DNA from 2 places in the Psychrobacter sp. GW64-MNA-CIBAN-0177 genome. Region 2 is predicted to be linked to the other one. Evidence: predicted binding sites of a transcription regulator. Region 2 holds the regulator's gene; the other holds the start of a gene.
What was found. Region 2 encodes PhoB, which activates phosphate uptake and scavenging genes when phosphate is short. Its sites were predicted from a motif close to TGTCATNAANCTGTCATAA; they were not measured.
Positions count from the first base shown of each region.

Region 1 (16,658 bases), on a different contig from region 2:
TGCCAGTGCCAAATAATCCTCAAAATGGCGACTCTCTGATTTTAATAGATAACGGTAGTACTTGGCTAAGCGTTCATCATCGATGACTTCAGCAAGCGCGGCAAAGCGCTCACAAGAGCGCGCTTCGATAAACGCCCCGATGATTAATACATCAACCATTGCTGCTGGCTCATGCGTACGTTTATGCTTGAGCAACCCTTTGGCATAACGCCCCGCACTCAGATATCCCCACTCTTGCTCGCGCTCATTCATAATGCCTAGGACTTGCTCATAGTGCAGCATCTCCTCACGTATTAACTGCGCCAATTTTCGCTGTAAGTCGTAAGAAAACTCATAGCGGAATAGTAGATTCATCGCTGTACCGGCTGCTTTCTTTTCGCAATTGGCATGATCTTGGATGATTAAAGGCACATCAGCGCTGGCAGCCTCCACCCAAGCCTGTGTGGTTCGCGCTCCCAGAAAATCATAGACAACAGATAAGTCGACCTTAATAGGGGTGCGCAGTTGTGCGATATCGATACTGTCTGGTTCCATACTTTCCTCTGTTAGACCGTCTTTTTCTATCTTGTATTCTTCTGTATGGCTGTCGCTCACAGCCTTGTCATTACTGTTATTGATTTTCATATTTTCATTATTCATAGTCTTTGCCATAGTCGAAGGTTCAACATCTCTTAATCAAATATTAAAAGTTAAATAGATAACCGTTAAGCATAAATGAATGCTGTAATGATTACTTACAGTTTATACTGAACGTATAATGGTCTAACTCTAAAGTATTGATTAAAGCCTCTAGAGTAGGTGGCTTATAGAGTATCATTATTATACAGCCTAAGTATTTACTTGGTGAATGACGTTTCCTTGTTTATTTTATTATTTGATAGTAGGATGAGATTTTGCTTTTCAGGCATTTTGTCTTACTATTGATCATTACTTAGTAGCGGGCGATAGGCATTATATCAAGTGCCAATCCTGTATTAAAACCTAAGAATTATAGACAGCTCTGCTTACAGACACTCCCAAAATCACAGACGCTGCATCAGACAAATTCAGTCTTAAACAGTTATTACATTAATAGATGCTCAATCACCACCAACAGTTCGCATTGTCATGTTTGCTATTTATTCACCGCAAAGCAAACTAGGGATAAATGCTCCAAGAGCACATATTTTCACACCGTTATTGTAGCAACTTAGCATTAACACACCTCACGAACAGATAAGGATAACAATATGAGCCAGTCTTCTAACGCCAATCGTATTCAAAAAGGCATTCTTGCCATCGACCAGCAATTGTATGACTTTATTGAAAACGAAGTGCTGCCGAAAGTCGGTGTTGATTCAGACAGCTATTGGTCAGGTTTTGAAAAGGTCATCAAAGAGTTTACCCCGCGTAACAAAGCGCTGCTAGAAACTCGTGACAAGATTCAAGCGCAGATTGACCAATGGCATCTGGACAACCCTGCCAAAGATGGCGAAATTGATTACCCCGCGTATAAAACATTCTTGCAAGAAATTGGCTATCTGTTACCAGAAGGTGATGATTTCAAAGTCAGTACTCAAAACGTCGATGACGAGATTGCCCATATTGCAGGTCCACAGCTGGTCGTACCAGTCCGTAATGCTCGCTACGCATTGAACGCCACCAACGCGCGTTGGGGCAGTTTATATGATGCATTATATGGTACTGACGTCATCAGTGACGAAAATGGCCAACAAGCAACAGGTGGTTATAACCCAACGCGCGGTGCTGCTGTTGTTGCTTATGCCAAAGCATTTCTAGACGAACATTTTGCCTTAGCATCAGGGTCATATAACGATGTGACCGGCTTTAAAGTGGTCGATGGCAAACTTGAAATTGTTCAAGGTGATAATAGCACTGATCTAAAAGACGCCGCGAAATTTGTTGGTTTCGTTGGTGAAGCAGAGCAGCCTACTGGTATTTTGCTCAAGAATAACGGCCTGCATGCTGAGATTCAAATCGATGGCAATCATCCAGTGGGCAAAGATGATCCAGCAAGTATTAAAGATGTACTATTAGAATCAGCGATTACGGCAATTCAAGATTGCGAAGATTCAATCGCTGCTGTCGATGCAGAAGAAAAAGTAGAAGTGTATCGTAACTGGCTTGGTCTAATGAATGGTGACTTGCAAGAAACCTTTGAAAAAGGTGGCAAGACCCGTACGCGTAAACAAAACCCAGACCGTGAATATATCAGACCAGATGGCAGCACGCTTATCCTGCCAGGCCGTTCACTACTATTGATTCGTAACGTTGGTCACTTGATGCAAAACCCAGCCATCTTGGTCGACTTGGGTAATGGGCAAGAGCAAATCTTTGAAGGTCTGATGGATGGCTTAATCACGCCGCTATTGTCTTTAAATGATTTGAAAGGTAAAACTGCGCTATCGAACTCACGCAAAGGTTCGATGTATATCGTTAAGCCAAAAATGCATGGCCCTGAAGAGGTCAAAATGGCCAATGATTTGTTCAACGCTTCAGAAGATCTATTGGGTCTAGAGCGCAATACTCTAAAAATCGGCATCATGGACGAAGAACGTCGCATGACGGTCAACTTAAAAGAAGCCATTCGCCAAGCAAAAGAGCGCGTCATCTTTATCAATACCGGCTTCTTAGACCGTACGGGTGATGAGATGCACACCAGTATGAACGCCGGACCCTTTGTCCGTAAAGGCGATATGAAATCGCAAGCATGGCAGCCTGCTTACGAGCAGTGGAACGTCGATATCGGTTTAGAGACCGGTCTACAAGGCCACGCTCAAATTGGTAAAGGCATGTGGGCGAAGCCTGACGAGATGAAAGAGATGATGGAAAGCAAAATCACCCATCCACAAGCAGGCGCTAGCACAGCTTGGGTACCATCACCAACGGGCGCTACTTTGCACAGCATGCATTACCATGAGGTCAATGTTGCCGACGTGCAAGACAGCTTAAAATCCCGTGAGCGTGCCAGCTTAGATGATATCTTGACCATTCCATTGGCCAAAGATAGCAACTGGACAGAAGAAGAAAAGCAGCAAGAGCTTGATAATAACGCTCAAGGTATCCTAGGTTATGTCGTACGCTGGGTAAACCAAGGCGTTGGCTGTTCTAAAGTACCAGATATCAATGATGTAGGTCTAATGGAAGACCGTGCTACTTTGCGTATCTCAAGTCAGCATATCGCTAACTGGTTGCATCACGGCGTGGTAAGCGAGCAGCAAGTCATGGATACCATGAAGCGCATGGCAAAAGTCGTCGATGAGCAAAATGCGGGCGATAATGGCTATCAGCCAATGGCCAATAACTTCGATAATTCTTACGCCTTTAAAGCTGCCTGCGATTTGGTCTTTAAAGGTCGTGAGCAGCCAAGTGGTTACACTGAGCCATTATTGCATCAAGCGCGTTTAGACTTAAAAGCCAATACGCATTGCTAATTCCTTATTTATAAAAGCCATTTTAGGGCTACTTATCCATGGTTAAGTAGTCCTTCAATACTTAGTATTACTCAAGCATACTTAAAGCAATGTATTTCTACTTTATTTATAAAAGTTACCCCTATTTGCCAATGGCAAGTAGGGGTATTTTTTTTGTTTTTATCTGAACAATCGTTAAACCTTAGATTAAATATGGGTTTAAGGATTTTTCGTCATCAAAGACTTAAAAATATGTTGCAAATTATGTCAAAGTTGTTATGCTTATACTCTAAGTATGAGTTTGGTAACGGATGTTACGCAGTAGGACGCATAAGACTTAAGTTTACATGGCAGTTACGTTGTTTAATCCCAGTCATGTGAGTCATGGTTTTTTATCTTACTGTAATAGAACTTCGCCACACTTGTTTCTGACCAATCTCGGTAGCTAGTTACACATTATATCTTTGAGGATTTGTGACGATACCATTATGGGCGCCAGCTAATCACAGCTTGCTCATTACTACAATTGTAAAGTGGAGATACCCCCATGAAAAAACTACTTTTAGCGACAGCAATCGCCGCCCTATCTGTATCTGCAGCACAGGCAGCACCTACCGTTTATGGTAAAGTATTCGTTACTACTGATTACGTTAATGCTGAAATTGATGGTCAGAATATGGATAATAATAACAGAATTAATGAAGACAACGGTTCATTACAAGTTAATTCTAAGCTTTCACGTTTAGGCTTCAGAGGCTCTGAAGCGATAACGGCCAACACTGACGTAATTTACCAATTAGAGTACGGCGTTCAAGTTGATGATAGTGGTAGCGATAACATTGGCTTCAAAAGTCGTGATACTTATTTAGGTTTAAAAAATAAAGACTTCGGTGAATTCCGCTTTGGTCGTAACTACACAGTCATTGACTATATCAATAACGTATCAGTTAATGAAGGTTATTGGGATAATCTTGGCTCTAGTACTCTGAACAACAACGACAGCTTTGCTAATATTTTGACCCCGACCGTTGGTAACCGTATCAATAATTCAATCGTTTGGAAAGCGCCTAAATACAATGACCTACCATTAGCGCTTGCGCTGATGTATGGTGCTGATGAAGACTTTATATCTGAGAGTGATCGTGACGCAGGCTATGGTGCCTCATTGATGTTTGATCCAGGTACAGGCATTACCGCTGGTATTGCTTATGAGCAAGACATGAGTGTTAGTGGTGATATTATCCGTGGCAGTGCTAGCGTCGATTTAGGTAAATATATCGCAGCTCCTGTAAAGTTAGGCGTTCTATATCAAGAAGCTGACTATGCCGGTACTACTACTGCAACAGAGGACGGTTTAGTGGTGAGTGCTGAAATGGGTCTTTCGAATTTTGCCCGTCCAGCCTCTGTTTATATTCAGTATGACAAAACCGACAATATCAGTGGTCTTGAGAATAATGACTCAAATCAAGTCGTTGTAGGTGGCAAATATGCGTTTAAAAATAATATGATCGCTCATGCCTATGCTGGTCTAAATTCAGCGGAATTAAACAATGGTCGTTTTGGTTCGAGAGACGAAGACGGCAATGTTAATGAAATCGACTTACGTGGTGATATTGATGTACTCGCTATCGGTGGCGGTCTAGAATACTTATTCTAATCTAAACATTAGAAACGTATTATAAAAAACTCATCCTTCGGGGTGGGTTTTTTTGTTTTGTAATCAATACTGTGTCTTGAACAACAGCGTGTCTTAAATAACAGAATCCGTAAAATTAATAATAACATTTGTGTAAACTTTGGTTTTTTCATCTTACTGTAATATTTGCTTGGTAAAGTTATGTCTAAGCAGTTCTTATGGCTCGCTATATATATGGTTTCGAAGGTATAGGACCTTGCCATTATATATCTAATGATCTTAGACCATTTATCACTCAAATCGTAAAGTGGAGATATCCTTTGAAAAAATTACTTTTAGCCACAGCCGTCGCTGCACTTTCAGTTTCTGCTGCCCATGCTGCGCCAACTGTATATGGTAAAGCATTTTTAACCTTAGATTATGTTAGTACAGACTACGATGCAGCTAACAAGACAGATGAAGATACATTTAAACTTAACTCTAATCAATCACGTATCGGTTTTAAAGGTGAAGATGATCTTACTGATACCACTAAATTAGTCTATCAATTGGAATATGGTATTGATGTTGATGACGATAGCCAACAGTTTAGATCACGTAATACTTATGTAGGCTTAGCCCACAACACTTTAGGTACTGTACTAGCGGGACGCCATGATACCCCATTGAAACTTGCACAAAACAAAGTTGACGTGTTTAATGATAGCTTATTTGATATTAAAAATGCGGGTGTTTCAGGTGAATACCGTGCTAACAATATGGTGGCCTATCAATCACCTGTTATTGTCGGTATGCCAGTGAGTTTTATGGCAGCTACCGCATTATCAGAAACTGATGCCGACGGTGATATTCTCGTTTCCGCAGCATCTGGTGCGAAGCCTGCAGTCTATCGTGATAGAAAAGTAAAAGATAACGGTTATTCTGCTTTATTAGCCTATGACAAAAATGGTGTTTATCTAGCCGGTGCTTATGACAAAGACATGGGTGCTAACAATGTAAATACTGGCGTGATTGATAATACGTGGCGTTTGGTTGCTGGTTTAGATATGGGCAAAATGAATATGGTTTCGGGCTTAACTTTAGGTGCTCTATACCAACAAAGCCAATACTACGATAATTATAGCATCGTTAACAACAACCGCGTTAACAAAGCCAGTGAAGATGAAAAATCTTGGCTAATTAGTGGTAAATATAAAGTTGGTGCAACACCTTGGGCAGTTAAAGCACAGTATGTTAATACCACTGACGAAAAAGGCGTAAAAGATGCTGATGTAAATGAAATCGCAGTTGGTGGAGAATATGCATTCAATAAAGCGACCACGGGTCATATTTATGCAGGGCAAATCAGCCGTGACAATAACAAAGATGACTTGATTGTAGGTACGGGTATTGAATACAAATTCTAATCTAAACATTAGAAAACGTATTATAAAAAACTCATCCTTCGGGGTGAGTTTTTTTGTTGTGACCTTTTTAAAGCCGCAGTGGGTTATAATAGCTACGTATTTACGATGATTACGCACTTATGACAATTAAGCGTTAAAAACTGAGTGTTTTAAAGAGTTTGCGCTTTTGCCCTATATTTTGTAGCGTATTTTTAGTAAAATCCTTCTTTACCAATTACCGACAGAGTACTATGACCAAGTTTATATTTGTGACCGGTGGGGTAGTGTCCTCACTAGGAAAAGGTATTACCGCAGCCTCTCTTGCCGCAGTCCTTGAAGCACGTGGCGTGAGCGTGACGATGACCAAAATGGATCCGTATATTAACGTCGATCCAGGTACGATGAGTCCGTTCCAGCATGGCGAAGTGTTCGTCACCGAAGATGGCGCTGAGACGGATTTAGATTTGGGTTATTACGAGCGTTTTTTACGTCATTCTAAGATGAGTAAAAGTAATAACTTTACCAGTGGTCGTATCTATCAAAACGTTTTGAATAAAGAGCGCCGCGGTGAATATCTTGGCGGCACTGTGCAGGTTATCCCGCATATTACCGATGAGATTAAGAGCAAGATTCTTGCCAGTGGTGAAGGTTATGATATCGCTATTATCGAGATTGGCGGTACGGTTGGTGATATCGAGTCACTCCCTTTCATGGAAGCCGTACGCCAAATGCAAGTAGAGCTAGGTCGCAATCGCGCTATGCTAATGCATTTGACCCTAGTCCCTTATATTGCGAGTGCGGGTGAAACCAAAACCAAGCCTACCCAGCATTCAGTGAAAGAGCTGCGTTCTATTGGTTTACAGCCTGATGTCTTAATTTGCCGCTCTGATCATCACATCTCACAAGACAATCGCCGTAAGATTGCGCTATTTACCAATGTCGAAGAACGTGCGGTCATCATGTGTGAAGATGCACAAAGTATCTATCAAATACCGCGTACCCTTTATGAGCAAGATCTTGATGATTTGATTTGTGAGCGCTTTGGTTTGGATGTACCTGAAGCCGATTTGAGCGATTGGGACAAAGTCGTTGAAGCCCAGCTCAATCCTGAATCCACTGTTACCGTGGCAATGGTCGGCAAATATGTCGAGCTGCCTGATGCTTATAAGTCTATTAACGAAGCCTTATTACACGCAGGTATCACGCACAAGGCAGATGTGAAGATTGATTATATCGATGCTGAACGTTTAGAAGGTGACGATACCCTATTTGCACAGCTTAATAACGCCGATGCTATCTTAGTACCAGGCGGCTTTGGTGAACGCGGTACTATGGGTAAAATGAAAGCCATTACTTATGCTCGAGAAAACAACGTGCCATATTTAGGGATTTGCCTCGGTATGCAGTTGGCCGTCATTGAATACGCGCGTAATGTGATGAATATCGATGCCAACTCTTCTGAGTTTGATCGCAAGACGGCTGAGCCAATCATTGGTCTGATCACTGAATGGTTAGATGAGCGCGGTGAGTTGCAAATTCGTAGTGATGATTCAGACCTTGGTGGCACCATGCGTTTAGGCGCGCAGCAAGCCGAGCTGGTCGCAGGTAGCAAGCTGAGCCAAATCTATGGCGCTAGTAATATCACTGAGCGTCATCGCCATCGTTACGAGATGAACAATCGTTATATCGAGCCGTTAGAGCAAGCAGGTATGACTATATCAGGTTATTCTGCCAAGCAACATTTAGTCGAATCGGTTGAGATTAGCGATCATCCATGGTTCGTCGCGGTACAGTTCCACCCTGAATTTACCAGCTCGCCACGCGGTGGTCATCCACTGTTTAACAGCTTTGTAAAAGCCGCAAAAATCTATAGCGATACTAAATAATACTAAAAGCCTTGCTGTTTTAAAATGAATTTTTAACATAAATGAAAAGACTGATCTGCGGATTGGTCTTTTTTTTGACTGTTTATTTAGCCATTTTTTAATAGTTTTTTCTAGGGCGTGTCCTCAATTCAATTGATCATATCTAAACGGGCTAAAAATGGCTAAATTTTGCCAAACATCGTTAAATAGCTGGTTAATATCCCGATATTATCTGCGCTATTTTCCTTGTTTGACTGCAATTTATCTCATTTTTATCACCATTTTTAAAATGAGGACACGCCCTAGCAATAGCGGTTTGATTAAGTAATCTACAGTATCAGCGAGATGTAATTACGCTTGGATACTTTTATTCATTGGGCTATCGGTTACAATATGGGAGAGTAATATTAATAACAACAGTATATAACAATAATGAGGGTCACTACTTTATGGAAAATTTATTAACTGCACAATCGCATATAGAGCTTACGACGCCAAGTGGCAATACGATTAATATAGGCAACGACCAGCCATTTGTATTGTTCGGTGGCATGAATGTTTTAGAGTCCAAAGAATTGGCGTTCGAGATTGCCGAGCAGTATGTCGAGATTTGCCAGCGTTTGGGTATCGGCTATGTTTTTAAAGCCAGTTTCGATAAAGCCAACCGTTCAAGTCTGCATTCATATCGCGGCCCAGGTCTAGAGAAGGGTATCGATTGGCTGGGGCAAATTAAAGAAAAGTTCCAAGTGCCGATTATTACTGATGTGCATGAGCCGTATCAAGCCGCGCCCGTCGCTGAGGTTGCGGATATTATCCAGTTGCCAGCATTTTTGTCGCGTCAAACGGATTTGGTGCATGCGATGGCGAAGACCGATGCGATTATCAATATTAAAAAAGCCCAGTTTTTAGCCCCACATGAGATGCGTCACATCGTTAACAAGTGCCTTGAAGGTGGTAACGATAAGCTCATCCTTTGTGAGCGTGGTAGTGCCTTTGGTTATAATAATTTGGTCGTTGATATGCTAGGCTTCGATACCATGAAGCAGATGGATATACCGGTATTCTTTGATGTAACCCATAGTTTGCAGCAGCCGGGCGGTCGTAGTGATAGCGCCGGTGGACGCCGTGAGCAAATCACCACCCTTGCACGTGCAGGTATGGCGACAGGGTTGGCAGGGCTATTTTTGGAAGCGCATCCGAACCCAGAAACCGCAAAATGTGATGGTCCGTGTGCCTTAAGAACCAGTCAGTTAGAGCCGTTCTTACGTCAACTCAAGCAGATTGATGAGTTGGTCAAAGGCTTTGAAGTATTAGATACGCATTAATGCTATAAACGATAAGAGGGTAAGACAATGGCCATACAAATTGCACACGTCAGTATCGACAATATCGATGACGCGGAAGGTCTTGATAGCTTGATGACCGCGCTTAAGAATATTACAGGAGTCACTGAGATTGAGCTTGATCCTGCTAAGGACGTTGCTACCGTACGCTATGATGATACCGATACCAGTATCCATGCGTTAACTGCCGCGATTAGCATGGTCGATTATGTTACCCAGCCGTTTCCGATTGATTCACCGCAAAATCCACATCATCATGATTAGCGGTGAGGCACTTATAAAGAAAAAGTCGTTTAATAAAGTGCTTTCTTAAAGATATTAGCAGTCAAACTTGTTGTTCGCTTCAATTCGGCTTATGCTAGTGACATCCTGCATTTAAAGTGAATGTTATAAAAAACTATAAAAGCAGTTTATTTGACTTATAAAAATACTAGGGCGTGTCTTCATTTCAAAAATGGTGATAAAAATGAGATAAATTGCCGTTAAATAAGAAAAATAGCGCAGATAATATCGGGATATTAATCAGCTATTTGACGATGTTTGGCAAGATTTAGCCATTTTTAGCTCATTTAGATAACTATCGAGTGAATTGAAGACACGCCCTAATTAATAAAAATTCATTTACAAAAATAAGGAGCCTACCATGGCAAATCAAACACGTATTATTAAAATTGATGGCATGACTTGCGGTGGCTGTGTGGCAAGTGTCCATGCTGCTACTGGTGAGATTGATGGTTTAGATCTTATTACTGTTGATCTCACTGACAATCTAGCAACAGTTAGCTTCGATGATAGTAAGACCAGTGCAGAAGCTATTGCATCGGCTATCGAGGAAGCAGGCTTTGATGCCACCGTCGCTAACTCTTAAGATTTTTTTATTTATAAAAGAACCGGCTCTGATGGCTGGTTTTTTTAATGGCTAAAAAATAATGAGGCAGCAATAACTAACTGCTTTTTATGTATGTACCAATAGGTCTTGATGCGTTGAAACAATAGAAAAATTTGAATTATCGCTAATCATAACCATTTAATATTTATCCCAGTAGTTTTAGAAAACTGGTCTTCAAATACGCTTTTGCCTAAAAATTTTATCAAGTCGCTGAGTTTTTTTCGCGCAAACGAATGCCCAAATGTATAAACGCTATCATGCGCTTTAACGCAATAACGAGTTCTCTCTATGAATGACGCTACCCGTACCGCCACTGAGCAATCCTATGAAGTTGAGACTGATATTCAGTCCAATACAACGCTTGCACCGGAGCGTGCACACCTGCAGCTGGCCATTGATGGCATGACATGTCAGGCTTGTGCGTCTCGCATTGAAAAAGTCCTTAATAAGAAGCCGGCGGTCTATGAAGTCAACGTCAACTTCGCTGGCGAGACGGCTAACGTCGATTATGATCCAACGCAAACCACACCTGAGCAGGTAACAGAATGGGTGAATAAAACTGGTTTTGTGGCCAATTTGCAGGCCGCTGATAGTTTGTTTGCTAAGTCGGATGAAGATACCGCAACTGTTTATCCATGGCGCCTGATTGCGCTGTGGGTTTGTTTGCTACCGTTCTTGGTTGGTATGGCAGGCATGCTCGTTGGACAGGGTATGGCGTGGATGCCAGCAGTTTGGATTCAATTTATCCTAGCGACGATTGTACAGTTCGGATTTGCTTTACCGTTTTATAAAAGCGCTTGGGCATCCATCAAAGGTGGTCTTGCTAATATGGATGTGCTGGTCGTCATTGGTACGGTAACCATATGGGCGTACTCGACTTATCTATGGCTGACCCATGGCGATGGCACGTTAAACAGTCTATTGCAAAGTGGTCACGCTGGTGGTCATGGAACTGGCAATAGCCCTGCTGTGTATTTTGAAGCAGGCGTCATGGTCATTGCTTTTGTGCGAACGGGTAAATATCTAGAAGAGCGCACTAAAAAGCACAGCCTTAACAGTATCGATTTATTGTTGTCCTTAACGCCTGATGAAGTTGAACAGCAACAGCCAAATGGTGATTTTCATAATGTGGCTCTTAAAGATGTGCAAATTGATGATATTTTGCGTGCCAAACAAGGCAGCCGTGTTGCAACGGATGGGGTCGTTATCGATGGTAGCGGTTGGTGTGTGGAGAGTCATTTAACGGGTGAGTCGGTACCGCTCAAAAAAGAAGTAGGCGATGGTTTATTAGCAGGAGCACTGGTCGAAAACGGCAGTTTGCTTTATCGCGTCAGTGCTAAAGGTAGCGATACCAAGCTTGGCGACATGGTGCAAGCGCTCAGCGATGCGCAAGGCTCAAAAGCCAATTTAGCGCGCCTTGCTGATAGAGTAACGGCCATTTTTGTCCCAGTCGTCGTTGCCATTGCACTCATCACCTTTGGGCTAACGTGGTGGCTAACGGGAATGATTGATACTGCCTTAATGCATGCAGTATCGGTGTTGGTTATTGCTTGTCCTTGTGCCTTAGGTTTAGCCACACCAGCGGCCATTATGGCTGGTATGGGCGTCGCCGCGCGTCATGGCGTTTGGTTTAAAGATGCGCAAAGCTTAGAGGCGGCAGGTAATATCGATACGGTGGTGCTCGATAAAACGGGGACTTTGACCATTGGTAAGCCTACTATCGTCGATCAGGTGATGGTGGATAAATCGCTTGCTGTTGATGATGTGCTGCAAATAGCCGCCAGCGTTGAGGCGCACGCTAGCCATCCTTTAGCGACGGCATTGATTAACGCGGCTAGTGAACGCAACTTACCGTTAATGACTGTCACTGATATTAGCGTCATCAAAGGTGCAGGCATACAGGCAAACATCGAAGGGTTGGGACTGGTAAAAGTTGGTAGCGCAGAGTTTGCTAATTTGACGTTGCCGAAGCTGATGCCCAAGGTATGGCAAATTGCCAGTACCGTAGCGATTAGTATTAATGATGAGCCGCTTGGTGCTTTTGCCCTAGCGGACGATTTAAAAGCGGATACACCGCAAACAATTAAGGCGCTGCAAGATGCTGGCATCGATGTCATCTTGATGAGTGGTGATAAGCAGTCGGTCGTCGACCATGTGGCAGGGCAGCTGGGTATCGAGCAGGCTTATGGCAAAATGAGCCCACGCGACAAGGCGAGCCAAATTGCCCTATTGCAAACAGCGGGTCACAAAGTAGCGATGGCAGGCGATGGCGTCAACGATGCGCCAGCGATGGCAACCGCTGATGCCAGTTTTGCCATGTTTGAAGGTACGGATGTCGCCCAACATAGTGCCTCTGCACGCTTGATGGGTGAGTCGCTGATGCATATCGATGCGGCGCAAAAAATTGCGAATGCAACACTACGCAATATCAAACAAAATCTATTCTTTGCCTTTATTTATAATTGCCTTGGTATTCCGCTTGCTGCTTTTGGTTTTTTAAATCCTATGATTGCTGCCGCGGCGATGGCGCTGAGCTCTATTTCAGTATTAATGAATGCGCTACGTTTAACACGATTTAAAACCAAGGTTGAGCTCAGTAATACGGTATCTGGCTCACACACTGATAGCGAACGTTTAACAAAAGCATAGGTGTTGCTTTACTGCCAATAATAGCGCTCATAATACGATTTGATAACGGCTGATTATTGCTGACTATATCTGGTTTTATGCGCGCAAGTTGGTGTAAGATAAGGGAAGTTTGATAAAATTTATGCTATGATGCCAAGCACTATAGCTGAGGGTTAAAGTATTAAAAATACCTTTAATCCTGCTCAAAACTTACTGATCATATAGCTAAGTAAAGCTGGTTTGAGCATATGTGCTATACGATATTTTACTTTATCTTTTTTGTATTCTAGTTGCCGTTATTTATCCCACAAACTTGGCATGACCAAAGGAATTAACAGATATTATGTACGCTGAAGAAACCACCAACGTCGCCGCAATTAAAGACATTCGCGCCCGTGAGATTTTAGATTCGCGCGGTAACCCAACGATTGAAGCCGATGTCATCTTAGCTGATGGCACGATCGGTCGTGCTGCTGCCCCAAGTGGCGCCTCAACTGGCTCACGTGAGGCATTAGAGCTACGTGATGGCGACCAAAGTCGCTATGGGGGTAAAGGTGTCAAAAAAGCCGTTGCCAACGTTAATAGCCAGATCCGCAGTGCATTGATGGACAAAGATGTCACCGAGCAGCAAGGCATTGATGATGCTATGATTGCGCTCGATGGTACAGAAAACAAAGACAGCCTTGGCGCTAATGCCATGCTAGCAGTCTCTCTTGCAACTGCCAAAGCAGCTGCCAAGTCACAAAATCTGCCACTACATCAGTATATCGCTAACTTGCGCAATCAGACGTCATTGACGATGCCGGTACCGATGATGAACATCTTAAACGGTGGCGAGCACGCGGATAACACCGTTGATATTCAAGAGTTTATGATTGAGCCTGTTGGTTTTACTAGCTTCTCAGAAGCGCTGCGTGCCGGTACAGAGATTTTCCATAGCTTAAAATCTGTCCTCAAAGCACAAGGCTTGAATACGGCGGTTGGCGATGAAGGCGGCTTTGCCCCAAACTTGCGTAGCAATGAAGAAGCCATCACCGTTATCATGCAAGCGATTGAGCAAGTCGGCTATAAAGCAGGCGAAGACATTCATTTGGCGTTAGATTGCGCGGCCAGCGAATTCTACAAAGACGGTCAATATATCTTGGCAGGCGAGGGTAATAAATCCTTTGATAGCCAAGGCTTTTCAGACTATCTAGTAGGCTTGGCACGTCAATATCCTATTATCTCTATCGAAGACGGTCTTGATGAGTCTGATTGGGATGGTTGGAAGTATTTGACCGAGCAGATTGGTGATAAAGTCCAATTGGTTGGCGATGATTTGTTTGTGACCAATCCTGCTATCTTGCAAGAAGGGATTGATAAGCATATTGCCAATGCAATTTTGATCAAATTTAACCAAATCGGCACCTTGTCAGAAACGCTAGATGCGATTTATCTGGCGAAGAAAAACGGCTATGCAACGATTATCTCGCATCGTTCAGGTGAAACTGAAGATAGCACCATTGCAGACTTGGCAGTAGGTACAGCTGCTGGTCAGATTAAAACGGGCTCACTATGCCGTTCAGATCGCGTTGCGAAATACAATCAGTTATTACGTATTGAGCAGCAAGTACGAGCAAGCTACCGTGGCCGTGAAGAGTTTATCGGTCTACGTGGCTAATAAGCTGAGTAGCTAAGAATTTTAGTGTAGACTTAAGCGCTATATTGTCATTCACAGGATGATATAGCGCCTAATCAGTTAATCTAATTTTTTCGATTTTAATTATTATCTCTTTATCACTTGGCGTTAATACTTTATGAAATACTTTAGCCAATTTATCTTACTTGCTTTAGCGGTCGCTGTACTGTTAGGGCTGCAATACCAGTATTGGCTGGGTGAAAACGGTCAATTTGAGCATCATAAATTATTGACCCAGATTGAAGAACAACAGCGTTTAAATGACAATCAAGTAGCGGCAAATAACTTGCTGCGTACGGACGTTCATGATCTAAAAACCGGCCTTGAGGCAGTAGAAGAGCACGCGCGTTTAGATTTGGGCTTAATCAAGCCAAATGAGACTTTTGTACAAGTATCAACAGCGCCGACAACGCACAGCCGTTATTGATTGCTCTCAACCTCATAAAATGAATTTCTTCTATCACCTATAGTAGAGACATTATTGATCTTAGGGCGTGTTGAACATTCGACCATGGCACTGACAGAGACTATTTTTTAGGCGATTCAACGTTAAAAATCTTAAGTTTAGTCTTTCTAAACGTCTATTTTTAACACAGAAGCGGCAAAAAACAGTCCTGTCCCTACAGGCTGATGCTAAAATCGCCCCATACTGCGTTGCAAGTCTAGCTAAGGTATTAACATTATCGTCGACTTGCGCCTTGTATGAAACCATTTTAGCAATCAGCAGTGCCTATTTGTGAATGTTCAACACGCCCTAAAATCTTTTTTTTAAATCTAAACCTCTTTTTCACTTCCTCCCCGTCCTATCATCATGGAATCCAACCATGAGTATCAATCAAAACCACCTTATGAATACCACACCTAATATACACGCCATGATTGTCGCCGCTGGTCGCGGTAGTCGCTTCGGTGCGTCTATTGCTAAGCAATATACAATCTTGCAAGGGCAGACTTTGCTACAGCATAGCGTGGCACGGCTTGCGTCAAGTGCTTATATTGACAAGTGCTTATTGGTCATCGCAGCAGATGACAGCACAGCGCAGACGCTTGATTTTGCACTTCCTATATATTATGCCATTGGCGGCACTGAACGTTGGCAATCAGTACAGGCAGGGGTAGAGGCAATCAGTCATTCAGGTGCTGACGATTCAGATTTAGTGCTGATTCATGATGCCGCGCGCCCTGCCGTTCCCAGTAATGATATTAATCAAGTTATCGAGGCAGCGATGTCAGAGCCTTATGGTGCTATCTTAGCGACGCCAGTGGCTGATACGCTAAAAGAGTCATATGTCTATTCTACTGCTCAATCTGAGCTTGTTAATACATCGATAAATAGCAGCAGCTCACACTCTTATGCTAAACGCACTATCGACCGCAGTAATATGTGGCAAGCACAAACCCCACAAGTATTTCGCCTAGGTGAGTTGCAGCAAGTACTCGCACATGTCGCTAAGCATCAGCTAGATATTACCGATGAAGCAAGCGCGTTTGAACATCTAAATCTCCCTATACGTTTAGTGACTGGCAGTCGTCAAAACATAAAACTCACTTATCCAGACGACGCTACATTGCTAGCAGCGATTCTCAACGCTCAGTCCTAATCATTTCTTAAAGATATTTAAACAATCACTTAAAATTTTTGAGTGATTGCTTTACTGTACCTATTCATTTTAACGCGTAAGCCGTTAGCTATGGTCAGTGAAAAGTAATATCAATACATTAGGCACCGCTGATATCCATTTTTGTTCTTAAAAAGTAGCGTACTAGACAGCAAAAATATATCGTTATATGTCACATACTCAATATATATAATGCTAAATG
Region 1 covers NZ_JBEOOY010000003.1:5,671-22,328, forward strand. The annotation lists gene AAEY79_RS03040 (tRNA-(ms[2]io[6]A)-hydroxylase) at 1-639, opposite strand, end outside; gene AAEY79_RS03045 (malate synthase G) at 1,230-3,434, shown strand; gene AAEY79_RS03050 (porin) at 3,961-5,070, shown strand; gene AAEY79_RS03055 (porin) at 5,370-6,455, shown strand; gene AAEY79_RS03060 (CTP synthase) at 6,686-8,320, shown strand; gene kdsA (3-deoxy-8-phosphooctulonate synthase) at 8,749-9,624, shown strand; gene AAEY79_RS03070 (heavy-metal-associated domain-containing protein) at 9,652-9,906, shown strand; gene AAEY79_RS03075 (heavy-metal-associated domain-containing protein) at 10,286-10,510, shown strand; gene AAEY79_RS03080 (cation-translocating P-type ATPase) at 10,820-13,180, shown strand; gene eno (phosphopyruvate hydratase) at 13,503-14,819, shown strand; gene AAEY79_RS03090 (septum formation initiator family protein) at 14,956-15,264, shown strand; gene ispD (2-C-methyl-D-erythritol 4-phosphate cytidylyltransferase) at 15,662-16,438, shown strand.
Region 1: the regulator PhoB is predicted to act here: its motif matches at 5,217-5,235, upstream of AAEY79_RS03055 (porin).

Region 2 (16,658 bases):
ACTGTCATTGCCGTGCTCGCCCGCATAACGTGCCGAATAGATGCCGGGTGCGTTGCCCAATACTGGCACACAGAGTCCCGAGTCGTCAGCGATAGCAGGTAATCCGCTGGCTCGGCTGGCATGTCGCGCTTTGATAATGGCGTTCTCAACGAAGCTTAAGCCATCCTCAATCGCATCGTCGATATCGAGCTGACCTTGCGGAATAATAGTCACATTCAAATTCGCGTCGCGAAACAGTTTTTTGAACTCAGCTAGCTTGCCCTTATTATTGCTGGCGAGTACCCATTGTTGTTGGTGGCTATTCGATTGAGTATGTAAGTCTGTACTGTAGCTCATATTGCGTTATATCCTATTAATTGCTTTTATAAAATTTAGGCCTTAAGGTTGTAAAGTTTAAATAAAGGAAACTATATGGCTTATTGGAAAATTGGTGGATTGATTGTTATGGTAGGAATTAATGCCTACTTATTTATAGCAACTAGCGCAGTTTGTGATAGCCAAAATATAGCGATGTACGTGATGGCTGTCTCATTGCAACTAGCAACGATGCTTATAATTTTTAAACCTAAAATCTATACTCAGATTATTACTTTATTAAGGATAAGAAAAGCCCTGTTCATTTTACCTATTTTGATGGTTTTTGCTTCATTTTATTTTACTTGGGAAGCAAAGCGAGGGACGTATATAGTAGGTGGTCAGCAATATTGTATAGAGCATTTAGCAGAAGGTAGCTAGCATTTAGATGTAGGGAATAGGCGCAAATACAACCCATAATAGATAGGCCATAACATTTGGTAACTGATATTTGCCATCACTGTTGCTATAATAGGGACAAGTTACAGTGAATTATATCTTATAGCTTGTAAAGTTAATAATACTATCAAACCCCAATAATGGCTTTTAAGTCAATAACTTGGTGTTTAATGGTGTAATAACGATTAAGTATCACTTGCTTGAGATAGCTTTTAAATTTAGAATTTTTTAGGTTTACCGCAATATGTACAGCATATTGAGTAATAAATCTCACTAACAATAAACTAAGCCAATTTAGTCCAATAATTTATAGCGTTCATTTGAAGCTATACCTAATACTAATGGCTAAACCAGCAAGGATAAAATAACTATGTCAAACATTACTTTACCAGACCTACCATATGCAAAAGATGCTTTAGAGCCGCACATCAGTGCTGAAACTTTAGAGTTCCATCATGATAAGCATCATAATGCATACGTGACTAAGCTTAACGAGTTGCTACCGGGTTCTGGTCTAGAAGACAAAACATTGCCAGAAATAATCGTAGCCACGGCTAAAGATGACAGCAAACAAGGTATGTTCAACCAAGCAGCCCAAGTATGGAACCACACGTTCTATTGGAATTGCATGACGCCAACCAATGGCGGCGGCGAACCTACTGGCGACTTGAAAGCTAAAATTGAAGAAGATTTCGGTAGCTATGATAAGTTCCGTGAAGAGTTTAAAAACGCTGCACTCACTCAGTTCGGTTCAGGTTGGGCGTGGCTAGTCGCTGATAAAGTCGGTGGCAAACTGTCAATTGCTAAAACAGCAAATGCTGATACACCACTTGCACATGACCAAGTAGCGGTATTGACTTGTGACGTGTGGGAACATGCATACTATATCGATTATCGTAACCGTCGTCCTGACTATGTTGACACGTTCCTAGACAAGCTAGTGAACTGGGACTACGCGAACGCAAAATACAAAGGTCAAGATGCTGGCGTTGAAGAGTAATCTTTAACCACTAAGTATTTGATTAATAAAAAAGGACGCTGAGAGGCGTCCTTTTTTTGGTTTGAAGGCTTAATATTATTCACACATATGGATATTTTAATTCTTTAAGTTAATCACAATTTATTATTAATAATGAAGGTGGTTCTGACATTAATTCGCCATCATAGCTTGATTCTAACTGACTAATTAAATCTCTTGCTAATAGTGATTCGTTATTCGTGATTTCTAAATGACTATACAGTACTGACTTTAACCATCCTCTAAACATATTCCTGTAGCTCTTATCTTCTTCACTTACAATGCGCTGTGGTTCAATAGGTGTTCCTATTTCTAAGTTATATAAAGATATAGCGAAAGACATTAAACAACTTGCGTATGTACATTCAAAATACCCTTTCGTATTTCTAGAACTATTCATTGGTTTGGTTTTTAATTTTGCATGCTTATATTTAGGGAAGCTTAGAGGGGTAGCTACATCTGCTGACATATAAAAAAAATCATACTTTTTACTGGAAATTTTATGAAATACTCCCAATGAGCCAATTGAGGGTAATATGGCTCCACTTAGAATATCAGGTCTGCAATCAAAAGGCTTATGTGGAAGAACATTGGGTCTTCGAGATAATAAATCCCATTGTTCAAGATTGGCTTTGAAGTTGATAGAAGGAATTAGATTAGAAGAAGTGCTACATAGGTTTGAGTGTTTATCATTTGATTTTTTTGCCTGTAGTAGTGTCGCTCGTGCTTGGAAAGTAGGATGTTTCCTATATGAGATAATTAATAAGTCTGAAATTTCACACCTTGCAGGTGCACGTCCCCAGCTGCCTTCACCGTTAAAAATAACCTGATGTTTCATACCATGAAATTCTTCAACTTTGAAATTGTTTTTTAAAGAACTAAAGCTTCTCATTAAAGCTCTAAACTGTTGAATTTCAGAAAAATTAGATTTGCTAGATTCAACACTCCATACTTTTGATAGTTGATGTGCAAATAATATAGAATTCATTTTTTTCCTAAAATAAAATATATAAAAAGCAATATATAAAACTATCGCACCTCAAACCCAAACCTACCCAACGCCTCTCTGAGCATCGCAATATTATAATACGCATGCGCATTGACGGTATTCTGAAAGAATATATAGAGCGTATCAAAATGCTGACGTTGATTGGCAATCGCTTGCGCCCAATCCTGCATTTCCGCCTCGCTATAGCGATAATCATGGCGGTCAGCGGCACTCATCGCATCCCACCAATTTAGATTATTACCATGCATACGCAGATAGCCAGTACGCTGAGTGAATATCAGCCGTGACGGTGGCAGTCCGCTGACTTTGGGGTAATCGACGCTACACCAAATCAAGCCTTGCTTGATAAAGCTATCGACCACTTGCGGGGTGTGCCAGCCATTATGACGAAACTCAACCGCTAACGGATAGTCTTTAAACCAGCTAACGAGATTGGCGAGATAAAGCCGATGCTCATGGGTACGATCAAAACCATGTGGGAATTGCAGCAGTAATGGCGCGAGAGCGTTGGCTTCGATAAGTGGCGTGAGAGCAGTAATAAATGCTTGGGCGTGATCGCTTGTGCCCTTGCGCGCATGAGTAAAGTCTTGATGCAGTTTGACCGCGAACTTCAACTCACTGTCTGCTTGCACGTAGGCTTTATCGACCATGCCAGCAAAGGCTTTTTGCCCGATGGGCGCGTAGAAGGTGCTATTAATCTCTACCGCGCCGTATTGTTTGGCGTATTCGCGTAAAAAGTCCGTTTTTTTGGTGCCAATAGGGTACAGCGTACCAAGCAAGTCGGTATCGCTATAGCCGCCAGTGCCAAGATAAATACGCGGAGTAGGGGTGCTGTCCATGTTGATCACGCTTTGCTATTTTTAATGAGTAAAATTTTAGCCTATTATTTATAAATTTACTTTTATTTTGCTATGTTACAAAGCTATTTTTTACGCGACCATAGCCATTCAATGAGTGCCATCAGCGCATCATTCTCTTCATTACCGTTAAGTTCACGAGAAATGGCTGCGCGTCCATCATCAAATAGCGATTGTGCATAGCTAGTTGCATCATCAACGCCCATCAATTTTACATAAGTAGACTTGTCTAGTTTTTCATCGCTGCCAGCAGGTTTGCCAAGCGTATCGGTGCTGGTGGTCACGTCTAAAATATCGTCCTGAACCTGAAAGGCGAGTCCAATATGCTGTGCGCAATCTTGTAGGGCAATACGCTGTGGAGCGGTCGCGCCAGCACAGATACCACCCATCAGCATAGCCGCTTCAATCAATGCGCCCGTTTTATCACGGTGGATGGCTTCTAACTCGCTTTGCGTGATATCAATGCTGGCTTCAGCATTCAGATCAAGCATTTGCCCTGAAACCATGCGTCTGGCACGCGGCGCAAATATCGCGATTAATTGGCTGGCGATAGCGGAGTCAAAGGGTGCAAAAGTGGGCAGCTCTGCGGTCAATACCTCAAAGGCTAGCGTCTGTAGCACGTCACCAGCGAGTAGGGCGGTTGATTCTGCAAAGACAATATGCGCGGTCGGCTGACCACGGCGCAAGTCGTCATCGTCCATACACGGCAAATCATCATGCACCAATGAATAGGTATGCAACAGCTCTACTGCCAACGCTGCACGGCGCGCCATATCATAGTCGGAATCGTTTTCTAGTAGTGATTCTAAATCGCTATTTTGAAGGGCTTTGTTATCAATGCTTTTATCCACACTTTCATCGTCATTACTAACATTATTATTAGCGCTTCCATTAACATTGTCATTATTATTAAAGGCATCATTAGCATTGCTACGATTTATGCTGTCAAAGGCACTGGCAACCAATAATGGGCGTACCAATTTACCTTGACCAGTCATCACGTAGCGGCAGGCATCAAGCAGTGGGCTTGGCAGCTCGGCATAAGCAAACAGCACGTCGATATCTTGTGACAATTGCGCGCGCACGGTGCTGTGAAATTGCTCAGTGTTGTTGTCAAAGCTAGCAAAGGATACAAGTCTTGAAGGCATAAAGCTTGGCATAGAAGAAACAGTCATAACCCAACCATCTATCAGGTGAATAATAAAAACGGTATTAGTGTAGCATGATAGGTTGTATTGCTTATGCGACACATGGTATCAATAGAGGGTTTTTTTGCAATTTAAAGCAGTCGTATGATGGTAAGGTATCCGTGCTTGAGCGCAATATGGCAACAAGGCACCGTTACGTATTGCTGATTTAACTTAGCGGTTGAATATGTTTTGATAAGGGAGCGCGTCGGGCATTTTATGCCGATTATCTACCCTGTTTAGCGTGTTAATAATTCAGTATACAGATACTCACTAAAGCACGTTCGCCGCTAGGTAAAGGGCTAGTATCGACTTAAGAGTGACTTGCGAGTATGGTATTAGCTTGTGACAGTCAGGGGCATAATCCCCTACACTAATTGACGTAAAAATGGTCTGATGACAATGTTGACGACGCTATTGTGCTTTTAACCACCCCATCTGATTGATAAAGCTCAGTATTGGCTCAAATCCCAGTCAGCATCTATAACATCAGTACCTGTAGCAATAGCATATAAATGAAGCGCCTTATGCATCGGTGCAATAAAGTTAGCATCGATGTATAGCAATGAGCGCTGGATAATAAAGATATCTTCACTGCTTAATCTGTCATGTATTTATGGTTATGATACAGCAAATTGGCGGTGCTATTACCCGTTTTACTAACAATAACCGGCTATTTTTTATATTCTAAAACATCGCTTTTATGATGTAATTTTTATCACTTAGCTTTTACTACATAGCCTTTATTACATAGCAAGGAGTTCCACATGGTATACCAAGGAAATCGCATCACGGTGACAATGCTAGAAGATGGCATCGCCAACATGCAGTACAACGCCGAAAATGAGAGCGTGAACAAGTTTGATGCTGAGACCAACAAGCAATTTGGTGAAGCGGTTACTGCATTAGAAAAAGCCGATAACGTCAAAGGTTTGATCGTAACCTCAAGCAAAGGCGTGTTTATCGCTGGTGCTGATATCACAGAATTTGTCGGCTCTTTTAAAAATCCAGAAAGCGAGATCAAAGACTGGGTCATTAGTATCAATCATGACTTTAATCGTTTTGAAGATTTGCCGTTTCCAAAAGTAGCGGCCATCAATGGCGCAGCGCTTGGCGGTGGTTGTGAGATGACCTTGGTTTGTGAATACCGTGTCATGAGCGACAAAGCTATCATTGGTCTACCAGAAACCCAACTGGGTATCTTCCCAGGTTTTGGTGGTACGGTTCGTAGTACGCGTGTGATTGGTATCGATAATGCGCTTGAATTAATCGCGACTGGTACACCGAAAAAACCACTGGACGCACTAAAACTTGGTCTCGTTGATGCAACCGTTGCTGCAGATGACTTGCAAGATGCTGCGATTGACCTAGTCAAAAAATGTATCTCAGGTGAGCTTGATTGGCAAGCGAAGCGTGAAGAGAAGCTTGCGCCTGTTAAGCTAAATCAGCTTGAGCAAGCGATGGCATTTAACAGTGCTAAAGGTATGATCTTTGCCAAAGCCAATCCTAAGCAGTATCCTGCGCCTGCGCTTGCTATTGAAGCAATCGAAAAGCATGTCAATCTGCCTCGTGACAAAGCAATCGAAGTCGAAGCGACTTACTTTGCAAAAGCGGCGAAAACCCCACAAGCAGAAAGCTTGGTTGGTCTATTTTTAAACGATCAGTTGGTTAAGAAACTTGCTAAGCAGCATAGTAAGCAAGCACATGAAATCAATGAAGCGGCCGTACTTGGCGCGGGTATCATGGGCGGCGGTATCGCTTATCAAGCAGCCAGTAAAGGCTTGCCAATCATCATGAAAGACATCAAGTCTGAGCAATTAGACCTTGGTATGGGCGAAGCCAGCAAGCTACTTGGCAAAATGGTCGAACGTAAGAAAATGACCCCAGCTAAAATGGGTGAAACGTTAAGCCGTATCCGTCCGACTTTGAACTATGGTGACTTTGCTGAAACTGATATCGTTATCGAAGCGGTGGTAGAAAATCCAAACGTTAAGCGTGCAGTACTAAAAGAAGTAGAAGGTCTAGTAAAAGACGATTGTATCCTAGCGTCAAACACCTCAACGATTTCTATTACTTTCTTAGCGGAAGCACTTGAGCGTCCAGAAAACTTCGTCGGTATGCATTTCTTTAACCCGGTAAGCCGTATGCCATTGGTTGAAGTCATCCGTGGTGAGAAGTCCTCTGAAGAAGCCATTTCTACTACGGTCGCCTTGGCTACTAAAATGGGTAAAGTGCCTGTCGTGGTTAACGATTGCCCAGGTTTCTTAGTCAACCGTGTGTTATTCCCATACTTTGGTGCCTTTGATTTGCTGCTTAAGCAAGGTGCGGATTTTGCTCATGTCGATAAAGTCATGGAAAAATTCGGCTGGCCAATGGGTCCTGCTTATCTAATCGACGTGGTTGGTCTAGATACCGGCGTACACGGCGCAGAAGTGATGGCAGAAGGTTTCCCTGATCGCATGAAGCCTGATTATAAAGGCGCGATTGAGCTTTTATATGAAAACAAACGCTTAGGTCAGAAAAACGGTGTTGGTTTCTATAAATATGAGATGGACAAACGCGGCAAGCCAAAGAAAGTTGCTGATGAAGCGACTTATGAGCTATTAAAAGCCACGACAGATAGCGACAAGCAGACCTTTGATGATCAAGCGATTATCGACCGCACCATGCTGGCTTTCTGTAATGAGACTGTTCGTTGCCTAGAAGACAATATCGTCAGCACGCCATCTGAAGCCGACATGGCGATGATTATGGGCGTTGGTTTCCCACCATTCCGCGGTGGTCCTTGCCGTTATATCGACCAAATGGGTCTAGATAACTACTTGGCACTGTGTGAAAAATACGCATACCTTGGCAAAGCCTATGAAGCCCCGCAAAAGATTCGCGATATGGCAGCAGCAGGCGAGACCTTTTACGCCACGGCGTAATGGGCAGTCATTACTAGGATAAAGTGCAGTACATCATGCTCGATAAGATTATTGGTAATTAATTTATTATTAGTAACCTTAACATTCTAAATTAGATAGGCGAGCATTGCGGTACTGCCACTGACAATAAAAATTGAAAAGGAAAATAGTATGACAACTTTAAGTCCAAAAGACGTGGTCATCGTAGATGGCGTACGCTCAGCAATGGGTAAAACTAAAAACGGCATGTTCCGCCATGTTCGCGCCGATAGCATGTCTGCTGAATTGGTCCGTGCCTTGGTTGAGCGTAACGACTTTGACCCACGTGACGTCGAAGACATCATCTGGGGCTGTGTCAATCAGACGCTAGAGCAAGGTTTGAACATCGGTCGTAACATTGGTCTGCTAGCTGGTATTCCAAAGACTGCTGGTGGTCAAACGGTTAACCGTCTATGTGGTTCATCTATGCAGGCGCTTCACACTGCTGCTGCTCAAATCATGACCAACCAAGGTGACGTTTTCATCATCGGTGGTGTTGAGCATATGGGTCACGTCGGCATGATGCATGGCGTTGATCTCAACCCTGAAGCGTCAAAGCATTATGCAAAAGCTTCAAACATGATGGGCTTGACTGCTGAAATGCTGGGCCGTATGAATAACATCACCCGCGAAGAGCAAGATGCCTTTGGTCTTGAGTCGCATCGCCGTGCATGGGCTGCGACGGTAGAGGGTCGTTTTGACAATGAAATCATCGGTATCGAAGGTCATGATGCCGCAGGTCGCTTGCAACTATGTACCGTTGATGAAGTGATTCGTCCTGATGCAACGATGGAGCAAATGCAAAAGTTACGTCCAGCCTTTGATCCTAAAGGCGGTACGGTCACTGCTGCGACCTCATCTGCATTATCTGACGGTGCGTCAGCAATGTTAGTCATGAGCGCACAAAAAGCCAAAGACTTAGGTCTTAAGCCTCGTGCTCGTATTCGTAGCATGGCTGTTGCTGGTTGTGATGCCGCTATCATGGGTTACGGTCCTGTACCGGCTACGCAAAAAGCACTTAAGCGCGCTGGAATGAGCATCGATGACATGCAAACCATCGAGCTAAACGAAGCGTTTGCCGCGCAAGGCTTGTCAGTACTTAAAGCCTTGAACTTGACGGACAAGCAAGACATCGTCAATATCAACGGTGGTGCGATTGCCCTAGGCCATCCACTAGGATGTTCAGGCGCTCGTATCACGGTTACTTTGCTAAATGCGATGGAGCAGTCAGATACTGAAATCGGTCTAGCGACGATGTGTATCGGTCTTGGTCAAGGTATCGCGACGATTATTGAGCGTGTGTAATTTTAGTCTGACTTATACGGTATGCCATCGTATCAGCATCAGTCTTTGATGGTGGCATCATATGAATAAGATTATACGAATTAGATAGTAACGACGTGCCAATAAATAAAACCTCTAGTCATTATGGCTGGAGGTTTTTTTATGGGCTAAACTAATGAATTTCGATGTTGTAAAACAGATTGTGTATTGTGATTAAAAATTATCTCCATTGACGCATTCAGCAAACTATGACTAAATGAGCATAAGGCTAATAAAGACAATATCAATGATAAAACTAACATAGCCTTTAACAATAAAGTCAGCCGTACAAGGAGTGTGCCATGTCTACTATGATTACCGATCGTACCTATCGAATCGCTCGCGAAAATACCCAAGCGATGATAATCGATGTTCAAGAACGCTTAACGCCGCATATTTATGACCATGAAAATATCGTCAAAAAGACAGTCACTTTGATCAAAGGTCTACAAGCCCTCAACATCCCAATTATGCTCAACGAGCAGTACAAAAAAGGTTTGGGCGATACCCTGCCTGAGATACGTGATGTGCTAGAAGGTGATAATGCCAAAAGCTTTGAAAAAGTCACTTTTAGCGCTTGTGATAATGACGATTCGTGGCATTATCTAGCCCAACAAAATCGTAGTATTGTTCTATTATTTGGGGTGGAAGCGCATGTCTGCGTCATGCAAACGGCGCTTGATTTGCTCGATAATGGTATGCAGCCAGTGATTATTGGTGATGCGGTTGGCTCGCGCTTTCCTTATGATAAGAAGCAAGCGATTCGCCGTATCCGCCGCGCTGGTGGCGTGATTAGTACGGTAGAATCCATTCTTTTTGAATTGTGCCGCAGTAGTAAAGACCCTGCTTTTAAGACCATTAGTAATTTGATTAAGTGACTTAATTAGCTTAATTAGCTGGATTGATTGGTTATAAGACAATTTTTAATCATTAATAAAAAAGATAGCGCTTAAGGCTTAGGCGCTATCTTTTTTAAATGCTAACTTTTTTCGCCTTTAAGTAACGATTTGAAATAAGGCTCTTAAACAACTTTTGAAGTTGGTTTAACAGTAGGTTTAATTACTGGTTTGTCCTTTATTTTTAAGACTAAAAAAGTGGCTAAAGCGACGGCAATAATCAGTACCCAGCCAGTCGGCATCCAACTGCCTGTCAATCCTTTCACGCTCTGCATCAGCAACACCATCATAACGCCACCGAGATTGCCCATCATCATCAGCATGGCAACTGCTTTGGCGGCTTGTGACGCATGTACGGTGTCTTCAGCAGCGGCAATCAGTAATGGATAACCTGCCAACAAGAAAAACCCTAATATAAAGCTCAGCAATAATGTTGTGGTTCCTGTCGTTAAATATAACAAGGGATAGGTGGCGCTAGCACCAATTAGCGTTGCCAATATTAAAAAAAATGCGCCGTTTTTGTAGATAGTCAGATAATAGCGGAATCAGTAGCGCGCCTAAAATACCGCCGACGATCAGCATGGCAGTAATGATGCCCGCCGTCGCTTCATCAATGCCGCGGGGCGCAAGAATAGGTGCAATCCAGTTACTCAGCCCATTAAAATAACCCATCGCAATAAACACCGCTAATGAGATAAACCATAGGCGCTTATTTTTTAATAGCGATTCGATTTCGTGCAGTGAGATAGCGCTATCTTGTTGTTTGGGTTTTTCAACGACCACTAATAAAAAGCCTACTACTGCCACCGCCGTAATAATAACATTGATAAGTAGCATGCCAGAGAAGCCAAACGCCTCGATTAATGGGGCAGGGGCAAAAGCACCAAGGGCAGTCGCCAAAAACATCCCGCCCATAATCACGCCCGTTACGGTGGCGATTTGCGATTTATCAAACCAATCCGAGGTCACCTGATTAATGGCATTGGTAATATACGGCTGAGCGATGGCGATAAGCAATTGCCCTGCAAATACTAGCCAATAATGATCAGCGCCCAACCAGCGTATGATTGAGCCTATCAGCATAAGCAGCGCGGCTATGCTTACGATTTTTTTATAGCCAATGTTATCGAGCACCTTGCCTGAATGGATGGCAAGCAACACAAAAACGATAGGGAACATCAAAGTTAATAAATTGGCGAAAAACTCATTAACGCCGAAATGTGCCTCGGTGCTAATTACGATGGTCGCAAAGGTCAGCCATAAAAACTGATTGACCCCAAGTAAAAGAGAGAATCCTGCGATAATAAGCCATTTATTAGGCGGTTTTTTCTTAAAAGGTGGTGCCGTAGCAAGTGGTAAAGTGGCACGCGTTGCAGCGTCAGTGGTGGGTGGCATCGACATATCCTTGTCTGGTGCAGGTTCTTATAAATTGTTTTACAATCTGCCTGCTGACTTATTATGAGCATTAGTTGAATCTTAAACAATAAAAAATTAAGACACTTGCTATTATTACCCCTGCAAAAATTTAGATGGTTAGCAGTACGCGCAAAATGTCGACTACAATAATTACTTTTGCGTAAAGATTAGATTCGGATACAGCGTTAACCATTCACCGTTTAAATGAGAGAAAGCCATGTCAGAAAACGCCATATTATCAACCAAGCAGACCCCAGTACCCAACCCGAAGATTCCCTCCAACATCGGTATTGATGACGTGACCCATTTTTTATTAGAGCTTGATGCGCTTAAACGTGTTAATCGGCGCAGCTATGTGACGGGTACGACCCGTTTAGAAAACTCTGCCGAGCATTCTTGGCATTTGGCGATGGCGTGTTGGTCAATCGCTGATTTGTTTGAGCTGGATGTCAATCATGAGAAATTGCTCAAGATGGCACTAATACATGATTTAGGCGAGATTGATGCCGGCGATACTTTTTTATACGCCGATACGCGAGTTGATGCGCATGTTGAAGAACGTGCGGGAATTGTTAGATTGCAAAATGAGCGTGGAAATGGGATTGCTGATTTAAGTGAGATTTGGGAAGAGCAGGAAACAGGTGATAGTAAAGAAACCCAACTGCTAAGAGTAGTTGATCGCTTGTTACCATTTTTGCTTAATATAAATACCAATGGAAAAACTTGGATTGATGCTAACGTTACACGCTCGCAAGTTGCTGGCGCGCATGGCTTTATTAAAGACAGCTTTCCGAGTATCCATGATTGGATAGCAAAACAGATTGAATATGCGACTAAGCAAGGATGGCTGATTGATAAGTAAATTGATAGCAGATTTGACAGCTAGCCTTTTTATTTAATAGCCTTTTTATTTAATAGTGTGGTCATTTAATAGCTTTGTCATTCAATAGTATTGTCATTTAACAGCGTCACCTTTTTACTGACTCACCATGGTTGACGCTGTCTAAAACCTTTATATTGAATAGTATCAATAATAACAGAGAGGCTACATGCGCTTATTTAAAAACTATAAAACATTGTGTAAATCTCTAGCCTTTGTCAGCATGCTGGGACTAGCGCAAATGGCGCAAGCGCTTGCTCCTATCAGTGATGGTGATAAATTGGCGCACGATGCCAAAAAACAGATCGGTGTTACGGTGAGTTATGATCCTACTTATCGTAAATTGGAGTTTCCGCGTGGCGATGTAGCAATAGAGACCGGTGTCTGTACCGATGTGATTGTCCGTGCTTATCGTTTGCAAAATGTGGATTTGCAGCAGTTGGTCAATCATGATATGAAAGGAAATTGGTCCGCCTATCCAAAGACTTGGGGCTTGAAGTCAACGGACAAAAATATCGATCATCGACGTGTGCCCAATCTTGAAACGTTTTTTGCGCGTCATGGAAAAACGTTATCTACGACTGATAAAGACAGCTTTAAAGCCGGAGATATTGTAACGTGGCGCTTGCCAAACGGCGGTTTGCCGCATATAGGTATCGTCTCAGACAAAGCAGCTGCTGATGGTGCGCCGCTGATTATTCATAATATTGGCCGTGGTACGCAAGAAGAAAACATCCTTTATGCTTATCCTATACACAAACACTTTCGATATTGATAAAGGCCTTTGCACAGGGTAGCCCAAAGTAGTAAAAATAGGCAATACAAAATAGAAGTAGTACAAACTAACAGCCATTAAAAAGCCCAGTTAAACGTCATCATCTACGTTTAACTGGGCTTTTTAGTACTATGATTTTCTTAAAAACTAAGCTTGCTGAGTTTTTGCCTCACCCAATAGCTGTCCCATTTTTACCACGCTATTGGCTTTCATGCTGTCCTGCCAATCCGCTTTTGCGGCTTTTGGTAAGACGACAATCGCCGTTGAACCTAAATAAAAGCGTCCAAGCTCATCGCCTTTCTCAAAGCTCATGTCGTGATCTGCTTCTTGGATGTCCTCAGTGCGGCTGATTTTTCCGGTAGCGACGGTTTCGATACCAGCGACAATCATAGCGCCAACCATTACCACGGCCGCTTTGCCATATTTTGTATCAAATAAACAGACCAAGCGCTCATTACGGGCAAACAAATCAGGCACGTTAGCGGCTGTGGTATTATTGACCGAAAACAGCGTACCCGGTACATAGCGGGTCTTGGTCAAGGTACCATCAAAAGGCATATGAACGCGGTGATAATTGCTGGGCGCTAGATACACGGTCGCAAAGCTACCATCAGCGAAATAGCTGCCATCTTCGCTATTGGCCAGTAATTGACCAACGTCATAATGACGACCTTTGGCTTGCAGCAATTTATGGTCTTCAATCTGTCCTAGCTGCGAGATGATACCATCGGCAGGACTGACAATACCGTTTACGCTGCTATCGATGATACGGGCGTTTTTTTTGAGCTCACGGGTAAAGAAGTCATTAAAACTCTCATAAGCATTAAAGCTCTGACGCTCATACTCACCTAAGCTGACGCCGTAAGCCTTGGCAAAACTACGAATAAAGGCACGTTTGACATACGGATGACGGCTGGCGGCTAGACGCCCAGCGACTTTACTCAGCTGCTGCTGCGGGACAAATTGTTGAAGGGTAGTAAATAAATTCATAATCGGGCTACCAAGATAGGGTTTGATGTAATAATTAATAAGCAAATCAATGGCGGTATTTTATCATGGACAGCAGAGTATTGTATGACCATAATCTGTCAGACATTTATAAATAAAAAAGGCTCTAAATGAAAGCGCTTATACAACGGGTTCACTGTGCCAGTGTCAGCGTCGATGCACAAAATATCGGTGCCATCGAGCATGGGGTGTTGGCGTATATTGGCTTGGGGCATGATGATAGCCTGCAAACTGCCCAGCGCATGATTGATAAAATTCTGACCTATCGCATATTTGAAAATCATGACGATCCTGCCAAGGTCGGTAAACTGGATAAAAATGTGCAACAGGTCGGTGGCGGGCTATTATTGGTGTCGCAATTTACCTTGATGGCAAAAACAGACAAGGGTCGTCGCCCTGATTTTGGTGGCGCGATGGCACCTAATGCTGCTCAAATGTTGTTTGAGCAAATGATTACTTATGCTAAAACTCAGCATCACAATGTTGCCACTGGTCAATTTGGTGCTGATATGCAAGTGGCAAGCGTCAATGATGGGCCACTAAACTTTTTATTAGAAGTCTAGAAAGCCGTTGTCATGAAGCTGTCATAATTAACCCGTTTAATAAGTAGAAACTGGTGACTGTGTATTGCCTTTTTTGTATCTTAATTTCTTTATGTTAATTTTCCTAATTTGAGTTTTGGTGCGCTAAATTTTTGAATCTTAAAATCTAATAACAAGGCTGCCGTATGTATAATGAGCAAATTTTGATCGTTGAGGATGAGCCTGCGATTCGTGAAATGATTGCGATGACCTTAGAGATGGCTGGCTTTGATAGCCTGCACGCTGCGGACGTAGCAGAGGCGCATCAGCAAGTGGTTGATCACCGTCCGGCGCTGATACTATTAGATTGGATGCTGAACGGTGAAAAAAGCGGCATTGATTTTTGCCGGATGCTCAAAAACGACGATTCGCTCGCCGAGATACCGGTCATTATGCTGACTGCCAAAAGTGAAGAAGACAGTAAGGTTCATGGGCTCGATGCTGGGGCTGATGACTATATGACCAAGCCTTTTTCAACACGTGAGCTAATCTCAAGAATCAAGGCGGTGCTACGTCGTAGTAGTGCACTCAGCGCTGATAAGCCTATCGAAATCGGCAAGCTTAGCTTAGATCCTAAAAGCCAGCGCGTGACGGCAGCGGGTCAGCTCATCGATATCGGTCCGACAGAGTATCGATTGTTGGCATTTTTTATGAGTCATCCAGAGCGTGCTTATACGCGGACACAGCTGCTAGATCAGGTTTGGGGCGGCAATGTCTATATTGAAGACCGGACGATTGATGTACATATTCGGCGCTTACGTAAATTACTGCAGCCTTATGATTGTGCTACGCTGATACAAACGGTACGCGGTACTGGGTATCGGTTTTCTAGCTTGATTGAATCCATTTAATCAGCCGCAGAAAATGTCTTGGTAAGCGTAAAGAAACACAGTATCTAGTGGTAGGGATGATAAATGACGATGACAACACCGATAATGCCTATGATGCCGATAGAAAATGAGCAACAGGGTGAGCAAGCGCAAGTTGCCCAGCACAATACAACGGATCAACTTAAAAAAATCCGCAGCGCCTTACGAGCGTTACGGGATGCGGTTATTTTGCTCAATGATGAAGATGGTTTGGAATGGTGGAATCAGGCAGCGGAAGACTTGTTGTTATTGCAGGCAACTGATAAAGGTCAGAGTATTTTTGACTTTATCACCATACCAGAATTTCGCCAGTACTATCAGGCTATCACCCCACCGAGCGATGGTGTGCACATGGTGTCATGGCGAGACCCTAAACGTTATCTAAAGTGTGAGCTTACGCCTTTCGATGATGAAAAATTACTGATCATTTATGATGTGACCCGCTTGCAGCATTTGGAGGAAATGCGTCGTGATTTTGTCGCCAATGTCTCGCATGAGCTGCGCACGCCATTGACTGTGTTGATGGGATATTTAGAAAATTTTTCCGAGCAGGAAGATATGCCACCGCAGTGGCGACGTGGCTTTGAGCTAATGACTCAGCAGACTGCCCGTATGAATCGGATTGTAAATGACTTACTGCTGTTGTCTCGTATCGAAATCGAAGAGACGCACGAGCTTAATGACATTGATATGACCAAGTTACTGACGCATATCTATGATGATGCGCAAGCGTATAACCAAGAATATAATCATACTATTCATTTGCAGATAGACACTTACGATGGGTTATACGGATCACAGATGTACTTAACGAGTGCCTTATCCAATTTGGTCATTAATGCCATCAAATACACGCCAAAGGGTGGCAATATAGCTATCAGCTGGACAAAAACAGCGGAAGGCTGCCGCTTTGCTGTTGAAGATGATGGTCTCGGTATTGCGCCCCAACATATCGAGCGCTTGACGGAACGCTTTTATCGCATCGATAGTGGACGTAGCCGTGCTAGCGGTGGTACGGGCTTAGGCTTGGCTATTGTGAAGCACGTTTTATATCAACATGAGGCGCAATTAACGATAGAGTCGGTAGAAGGCAAAGGCTCGACCTTTAGTGCAGTATTTCCAGCCGCGTATGTGCGTTCTG
Region 2 covers NZ_JBEOOY010000018.1:14,892-31,549, reverse strand. The annotation lists gene rdgB (RdgB/HAM1 family non-canonical purine NTP pyrophosphatase) at 1-336, opposite strand, end outside; gene AAEY79_RS10935 (hypothetical protein) at 412-735, shown strand; gene AAEY79_RS10930 (superoxide dismutase) at 1,124-1,753, shown strand; gene AAEY79_RS10925 (hypothetical protein) at 1,863-2,759, opposite strand; gene AAEY79_RS10920 (DUF72 domain-containing protein) at 2,801-3,619, opposite strand; gene AAEY79_RS10915 (polyprenyl synthetase family protein) at 3,703-4,812, opposite strand; gene fadB (fatty acid oxidation complex subunit alpha FadB) at 5,592-7,751, shown strand; gene fadA (acetyl-CoA C-acyltransferase FadA) at 7,902-9,074, shown strand; gene AAEY79_RS10900 (isochorismatase family protein) at 9,395-9,970, shown strand; gene AAEY79_RS10895 (hypothetical protein) at 10,114-10,485, opposite strand; gene AAEY79_RS10890 (MFS transporter) at 10,463-11,383, opposite strand; gene AAEY79_RS10885 (HD family hydrolase) at 11,622-12,266, shown strand; gene AAEY79_RS10880 (DUF1287 domain-containing protein) at 12,454-13,059, shown strand; gene asd (archaetidylserine decarboxylase) at 13,207-14,049, opposite strand; gene dtd (D-aminoacyl-tRNA deacylase) at 14,178-14,630, shown strand; gene phoB (phosphate regulon transcriptional regulator PhoB) at 14,795-15,499, shown strand; gene phoR (phosphate regulon sensor histidine kinase PhoR) at 15,563-16,658, shown strand, end outside.